2 regions of the Psychrobacillus sp. NPDC058041 genome follow, and region 2 is predicted to be linked to the other one. Evidence: predicted binding sites of a transcription regulator. Region 2 holds the regulator's gene; the other holds the start of a gene.

Region 1 (4,221 bases), on a different contig from region 2:
TACAAAACGTACCATTTGAATTAAATAACGGTTTGATCATGTCTATTCCAGTTGCAATTATGATTTTTATCATCTCTGCAATTATTCCAAACGAACCAACTGCATCAGAACAACACTAAAAAACAGCTCTCGCAATCAAAATGCGGGAGCTGTTTTATATTAGTGTCACTGCAAATACTATATATTTTGTGATTCTGTAAATCATTCTTGCGATTTAAATCCTCTATTTTGCGATTTGAAAGTACTATTTTGCTATTGTTGCGATGACTAGTTGACCATCTTCAATAGTTGCTTTAATCGTACTGCCAGGAAGAATTGTCCCCCCGATTAACTGTTTCGCTACTGCAGTTTCTAAGTTTCTTTGAATAAATCGTTTTAGTGGTCTTGCACCAAATGCAGCATCTGTACCTTCTGCTACAATCCATTTAATAACTTCTTCATCCACTTGCAAATTAATTTCTTGTTCGCGGACACGATCTTGAAGTTGTTTGACATATTTCTCAGCAATTTTTTCAAAATGTTGTGTGGTCAAAGAGTGGAACATAATGATGTCATCTAAACGATTTAATAATTCTGGTTTAAAATGCTCCCTTAAAGAAGCCATTACGAGGCTTTCTTCCTCTTCACTAATAAGCCCAGTAGCATTTCCAAGATATTGTGAGCCAATATTAGAAGTTAATATTACGACAGTGTTTGTAAAATTAACTATTCTACCTTGACTATCTGTTATTCTACCATCGTCCATTAATTGTAATAAAATATTAGCAACATCTGGATGTGCCTTTTCGATTTCATCTAATAGTACTACAGAATAAGGGTTCCTACGTACCGCCTCGGTTAATTGGCCACCTTCTTCATATCCAATATATCCAGGAGGTGCACCAACTAGCCGGGATACACTATGTTTTTCCATATATTCAGACATGTCAATTCGGATAAAATGCTCTTCTGAATCAAATAAATTTGCTGCGAGCGACTTGGCTAGTTCTGTTTTTCCTACACCTGTTGGACCTAAAAACAAGAAAGATCCAATAGGTTTTCTAGGATCTTTAATGCCAGCTCGTGCACGCCATACAGCTTCTGTTACTAATTGCACAGCTTGGTCTTGTCCAACTACTCTTTCACCAAGTGTTTCTTTTAAACGAAGAAGCTTCTCCCGTTCACCTTCCACTAATTTTGTAACTGGAATTCCAGTCCATCTAGAAACGATAGAAGCAATTTCTTCAGCAGTTACTTCTTCCCGTAATAAGCGAGATTCTGTTTCCTCGTTTACTTGCTGTTCATATACTTGAAGTTCTTTTTCTAATGTAGGAATTTTCCCATGACGAAGCTCGGCAGCCTTATTTAAGTCGTACTTGTTTTCTGCGTCTTCTAATTCTCGACGATATCTATCAAGTTCTTCTCTTTTTTGTTGAATAACTTGAATTGATTCTTTTTCCTGTTGCCACTTGTTACGCATTTCACTTGAGGATTGTTCTAATTCTTTCAAGTCTTTACGTATTTGTTCAAGTCTTTTTTTACTTGCAGCGTCTTTTTCCTTCATTAACGCTTGTTCTTCAATTTGAAGCTGCATCATTTTTCTTGTGACTTCATCAAGCTCTTGAGGCATCGAGTCAATCTCTGTTCTAATCATTGCACATGCTTCATCAACTAAATCGATTGCTTTATCCGGTAAAAAACGTTCCGTAATATAACGATTAGATAATTCCGCAGCTGCAACAATTGCTCTGTCATGAATGCGAACTCCATGATGTAATTCAAAGCGTTCTTTTAGTCCACGTAAAATAGAAACCGTGTCTTCTACAGATGGTTCTCTTACAAGTACTTGCTGGAATCTTCTTTCGAGAGCTGGATCTTTTTCGATATACATCCGATATTCATCTAATGTAGTTGCTCCAATACAATGCAATTCTCCACGTGCAAGCATAGGTTTTAACATATTTCCTGCATCCATTGCTCCGTCTGTTTTTCCTGCTCCTACTATTGTATGAATTTCATCTATAAATAAAATAATTTGACCTTCGCTATCTTTCACTTGTTTTAATACAGCTTGTAGTCGTTCTTCAAATTCTCCACGATATTTCGCACCTGCAATTAAAGAACTCATATCAAGTTCAAAGATTTCTTTTTCTTTTAATCCTTCTGGAACATCTTTTCGCACAATTCTTTGAGCTAAACCTTCTACAATTGCTGTTTTCCCAACTCCAGGTTCTCCTATTAACACTGGATTGTTCTTTGTTTTTCTAGATAATATACGAATAACGTCTCTAATTTCTTGATCACGCCCAATGACAGGATCCATTTTTCCATTTTTCACAGCAGTAACTAAATTACGTCCATATGTTTCTAACGGACTTTTTTCGTCTTGTTGCCTCATTTGCATACCAAACATCTCCTTAACTATTACTTCTCGGTTTAATATCTGTCAAACCCAGCTGTAGGCATTGAAATGTGTTTTGGAATACTTACAGCATAAATATTAAAAGTTTGACCTTCTTTGACTAATTCAATTATAATATTTCTTCATATAATTTGTAAAGAAAAGTGATTATAAGAATAGGTTTATTATGCTATTATTGTTTTATGTGGAAAGGTTGTGATTTTATATGAACGAGAATACTCCTTTATTCATGGGGATTTATTCATTATTTGAACAATTTGGTTCCATTAATAAAATAGAAAAAGACCGTCCGATATTTCATGAAGGAGAACGTTCCGATGAAGTATATTATGTTTTAGAAGGTTCTGTAAGAATTACGAAAGATACGGAAAGCGGTAGAATATTCACACTAAAAATTACTAATTCACAAAGTATTCTTGGGGAAACATCTGTTTTTTGTGAAACTCTTTATCATTCTGTATCTGCTCATACTATAGAGCCTACAAAAATTGTATCCCTTTCTCGATCTCAACTAGAAAAGTTTTTAAGCACTTCTCCTGAACTTATGATGGAATGGATGAAATTTATTCAATTAAATCATTTAAAAAACGAGACAAGATTTCGAGATTTACTTTTACATGGAAAAAAGGGAGCTCTTTTTTCAACACTAGTTCGTCTTTCTAATACTTATGGAATTACCCAAGAGGATGGAAGCATCCTTATAGATCACTATTTGACCAATCAAGAATTAGCTAACCTATGTGCAACTAGTAGAGAAGTTGTAAATCGAATGTTAAACGATATTAAAAAGTCTCGTGTCATTGAACTTAATAAAGGACTTATAACAATTAACGATTTAAACTTTTTAAGAAAAGAAATTGAGTGTGATAATTGTCCACTGCATATTTGTCGGATAGATTAGAAATACTTTTTTAATAAAAATTAGGGAAACTCTCACAATAAGAGTTTCCCTAATTTATACGTGATAAATATTTATAGTTAGCAATATCGTGTTATTGCCTTTGTTTTGTTGGTTAAGCGATATTTTTATCGAATACCTAGTGCAATTTTGGCATAACGAGACATATTTTCTCTCGACCATGGTGGATTAAAAACAATATTAACTTCTGTTTCTTTTACTTCAGGCAATTCACCTAGTGCCGTTTTTACTTGGTCTACAATCATTGGTCCCATTGGACACCCAATTGAAGTAAGAGTCATCGTAACAGTTGCAATTCCTTCCTCTGTTAACTCAACATCATATACTAATCCTAAGTTTACAATATCTATCCCTAATTCAGGGTCGATTACATTTTCAAGTGCACTCATCATACTATCTTTCATATCTTGATCCATTTTATAAACCCCCTTACTACTTTTCTTCATCATAACAAAGTACTCTCGTTATGCCAAATTGTTTGCAAGCCATTTAGTTGCAGCTAACATTCCTTTTCGATTAACTGCATGCCCTGCCGATTTTTCTTTCATAAAAACAAGATATTCATTTCCGAATTGTTTTTCAAAAGCCTCAATAAAAAGAGCAGTTGACTCAAAAGGTACTACAGTATCTTTTACTCCATGCCAAAAAAACAATGGTTTATTTGATAGTTTCTCCATATGAATGGAAGCATCGAATGTAGATAAGGTATGGAACATATCGTCTTTTTCCTTTGAATTCAATGGAATTTGAAATCCTTTTTGCTCGATTTGTTCAATTTGTGCTTTCGCTAATTGAACATAACTTGGAGTTCCCATCATAATGCTGGCAGCATTTATCCAAGGATAAACGGTTAAGCAACCAAGTGTCGTGATACCACCCATTGACGTTCCACCAATACCAA
Region 2 (4,221 bases):
TTTGAGATCTTTGTGTAAATCGATTAAACATCATGCAAGTTCCTCTCCTTTTGTTTTCGGTTTTTCTCCCATTTTTAACCGTTCCCTTAATAACTTTGCTCGAAACGTATCCCGTTCCGAAGCATTCAAAGTGGTTTCTGCATATTGTTGTAAAAATCCTGGTTGCATAAAAACCATACATTCATTCAAAATAGTCACATCTACATCTTCTATAAGCCCTATATCTATTCCTAGACGTACGTCAGACAGACATCTAGCAGCTTCCTCTGTCGTGATGATACGTGCAAATGACAAAGTTCCCAATGATCGATATAACCGATCTTCTAGTGTATTGGCAGAATGATTTAATAGTGCACTTCTTGATTCTTTTTCTTTTTGAATGATTTGTTCCGTAATACTTTGAAGATCCGAAAGAATATCCTCTTCCGTTTTACCTAATGTAGTTTGATTAGATACTTGGTAAACGTTCCCGAGGGCTTCGCTACCCTCACCGTAAATTCCTCTCACAACCATCCCTAATCTGGAGATGATTGTAACGATTCTGTTCATTTGCTTTGTCATTGTTAGAGCTGGTAAGTGCATCATGACAGATGCTCTTAATCCAGTTCCGGTGTTAGTTGGACAACTTGTTAAATAACCAAATTGCTCATCAAACGCATATGGTAATTCTTTATCTAATACTCGATCGATTGTATCCGCTTGCGCGTAGGCTTCTTGAATCTGAAGCCCAGGAAACAAGCATTGGATTCGAATATGGTCTTCCTCATTAACCATCACGCTAACTGACTCATCGTCGGACAGTAAAACCGACCCGGTCATCGGTGAATTGGCAAGCTTAGGGCTAATTAGATGCTTTTCAACTAATACTTGCCGACTTAATTCGGATAAATCTTTTATTTGAATAGAGGAGAAGTTCATTTGTAATTCTTCATCTGCGTCTAAAAGTGTGGCCGAAACTGAATGGTCAATTTTATGCGCTTCATCCTCAGTAAATGCTAGAGGAAATCTGTAGCCATTTAAGTTTCTAGCCAAACGAATTCTTGTAGTCATTACAATATCCGAATGATCTCCACTACCAGCCATCCAGCTAGAAGGAGAATTATCTAAAAAACGTTCAATCGACATGCTTTTCGTCACCTCCAGAAGCAATCCTACTCTCAAGTTCTCTTGCCTCGTCTCTTAACTTGGCAGCTTCCTCGAATCGTTCAGTTTCAATAGCGTCCTTCATTTGCAAACGAATAGCTTCAATCCTTTTTTTCAGTTCTAATTTTTCGCCTAGTGCTCCTGGTGCTTTACCTATATGTGTAATGTTTCCGTTATGCAATCGTTTTAGTACATTCGGTAACTGGTTACGAAAGCTATTGTAGCAGGAGGCACATCCAAATTTTCCTTCATCTAAAAATCGTTGGATAGACCAACCACATTCATCGCAAACTAATTTTGGTCTATCTTGTTTTTGATGTATTGGTTGTTGTTCTGCATGATTAAACCAGTTTGATAGTAGCTGGTGCAGAGATAACGGATCTTGTTTATACTCTACGTAAAACGGGTGGAGACTATTAGCACAATTCTCACAATAATGTCTTTCAAAGTGTTCACCGTTATGCACTTGCGTAACCGTTACTTTAGCTGGTCTTTGCTTACAATTTTCACAAATCACTTTTCAACACCCCGTTTAACTTCACTTTATTTCATACTTTAATGTTAGCAACATGGCACATAATATTCGTGAGCGTAATTCATCTCTTACAGGTAGTGGAATTGCAAGAGTTGTTCTATTAAGCCCAGCTAGAATGAGCTTCGCTTCTCGTTTAGAGATTACCTCTTCGTCAATTAATCTGAACACTATGTCTTCCGTCATTGATTCCGATGCTCCGTTTTCTAGGCTCTGTATTATATGCTCAATCAAATCAGCCTTTGTATGCGCACGAACGCGGAGAATTCGAATATATCCACCACCACCGCGCTTACTTTCCACTAAATAACCGCGATCTTGGGTAAAACGGGTATTTATCACATAGTTGATCTGAGAAGGAACACATTGAAACTTTTCTGCAATTTCACTTCTTTTTATTTCAATTTGCCCCTTACTCTCTTCTTCTATAATAGACTTTAAATAACCTTCAATTATGTCAGATATATTTTTCATCTTCTCACCTCTTCTCGCAAACTGACTTTGACTAACTTTGACTATATTATAGCGAGAAAATTTTAGATGTGCAATTGATATGATTTGTAACGAAAAAAACAAAAAACTACTAACCGAATGGTTAGTAGTTAGCTTGCTTCAATGAGGTCATTTGTATTCCACAAATCTTTTATTTGTATATTAACTGTGTAATAAAGAAGTCTGGTTCTATTTCAATATCATTTCTTCTTTTGAATCCGAAACGTTCGTACAATTGAATAGCAGGAGTATTTTTCGCTCCAGTTGAAACTTCAATGTGCTGACTTGCCTTTTTGATTTCTAATACATGCTTTAATAATATGGATGCAATTCCTTTACGAAAAAAGTTCGGATGTACAACAAGTCTGCAAATATCTATAAGTTCATCAGTGTTCATAAATGATATAAAACCGGTCAATTGCGACTCTTCATAATATCCGATAAAAATTTCCTTTGAGATTATTATGTCATGAATAGAATCTTGAAGCTGAGGAATTCCATTAAATCCGATTAACTCTGCTTCTATTTTATATGCAGGTACCTGAATTTCTAAAATCTCCGCAGCAACTTTTTCATCTTGGTGAAGGAGTTTCTTTATCATCTAATTACTCCTTTAAAAGCAATTATTTTTTCTTCTTATAATTACTTCTTTGTATTTTGGCCACTTGCTTCCATTTGTCTCGTTCTACTTTTCGAGCGACAATATCATTTTTTCTTTCAATATGCGCAAGCTCTTTTAATAGCTTTAAATAGTTTTTATATCGTTCTTCTTTGAGTGAACCTGTTGAAATTGCTTCTCGTATAGCGCATCCTGGCTCTTTTTGATGTTTGCAATCACGGAAGCGGCATTCATCCGCTAGTTCTTCAATATCTTTAAAACTTGCACTTACGCCTTCACTACTTTCCCATAGTTGGAATTCTCTCATTCCAGGTGTATCAATTAATTGGCCACCACTCGGAAGCAATGATAATTCACGGTGTGTCGTTGTATGACGACCTTTACTGTCATCTTCCCGAATATCGTTAACTGCCATTACTTCTTCTCCAGATAATGCATTTATTAAGGATGATTTACCCACACCTGAAGAACCTAATAGCGCTCCTGTTTTACCAGCTGATAACAGTACCGAAAGTTCATCAATTCCTTCTCCCGTTACGCTACTCACCGTAAAAATATCTACACCAAAAGCGACAGACTCCACCTCATTAATATAATAGGCCAAATCATCACAAGTATCTTTTTTTGTAAGCACTACAATCGGTGTTGCACCTGAATCCCATGCAGCTAATAAATACCGTTCTAAACGACGTACATTAAAATCGTGATTAAGAGACATCACAAGAAATACATAATCAACATTGACAGCGATTAACTGTATTTCTGTTGTCTGACCAGCTACTTTTCTTGAAAACTGAGAACTGCGTGGAAGGACTTCTTGAATAATTCCTTTTTCTTCTCCAGGCATTTGCTCCAGTACCACCCAATCTCCTACCGCGGGAAATTCTTCTCGACCATGATCAAACTTGAATTTCCCTGACAGAGAACATAGCCATTCTCCTTCATTTGTTATAACTCGATATAAGTGTTTATGCTCAAGTAAAATGCGACCCGCAATTCCTTTACCGAGCATTTTTTCTTCCCATTTATTATTCCAACCATATTTTTCGATTAAATTCAATTTAACTTCCTCCTAATTTTGGGTAGAATAGCGGCAATGCCTATGTCTACCCAAAGAGGTAAGGCATCGAAGCTAAACAATAAAAAAACCATGACTGCACAAATCAGCAGTCATGGTTTCCCGGTCATTAGTAAAGAAGCATATCAAATAGAAAAGTAAGAAACCTTACTTTTTTAGAGACATATAGAGTGGGACATCATGAACTTACTGATTCGTGGATTTTTATTTACATTAGCCATAATGCCTCACTCCTTTCCTTAAGTTGTTTTCAGAATACTATAAGTATTAACATTATGTCAACAAAAATTTATGCAGTTACATCTCTCTTTATAAAAGACCAGTAACTAATAACTAAAAATACAATGACGTACACTA

What was found. The regulator CtsR, encoded in region 2, represses protease genes until heat stress. The targets are predictions, from matches to a motif close to ATGGTCAATAAAGGTCAAACA.
Region 1: ACFVR1_RS00565 (ATP-dependent Clp protease ATP-binding subunit) is a predicted target of CtsR. The motif match lies at 2,485-2,505, and genes of this name have one in related genera.

Annotation. Positions count from the first base shown of each region.
Region 1 is NZ_JBHVRO010000001.1:127,347-131,567, reverse strand. Features, by position in the region: gene ACFVR1_RS00570 (YjzD family protein) at 1-119, shown strand, start outside; gene ACFVR1_RS00565 (ATP-dependent Clp protease ATP-binding subunit) at 245-2,383, opposite strand; gene ACFVR1_RS00560 (Crp/Fnr family transcriptional regulator) at 2,607-3,302, shown strand; gene ACFVR1_RS00555 (metal-sulfur cluster assembly factor) at 3,428-3,736, opposite strand; gene ACFVR1_RS00550 (prolyl oligopeptidase family serine peptidase) at 3,785-4,221, opposite strand, start outside.
Region 2 is NZ_JBHVRO010000007.1:160,548-164,768, reverse strand. Features, by position in the region: gene ACFVR1_RS12925 (ATP-dependent Clp protease ATP-binding subunit) at 1-34, opposite strand, end outside; gene mcsB (protein-arginine kinase McsB) at 31-1,125, opposite strand; gene ACFVR1_RS12915 (UvrB/UvrC motif-containing protein) at 1,115-1,660, opposite strand; gene ACFVR1_RS12910 (CtsR family transcriptional regulator) at 1,682-2,149, opposite strand; gene ACFVR1_RS12905 (GNAT family N-acetyltransferase) at 2,319-2,768, opposite strand; gene rsgA (ribosome small subunit-dependent GTPase A) at 2,791-3,798, opposite strand; gene ACFVR1_RS12895 (ABC transporter permease) at 4,154-4,221, opposite strand, start outside.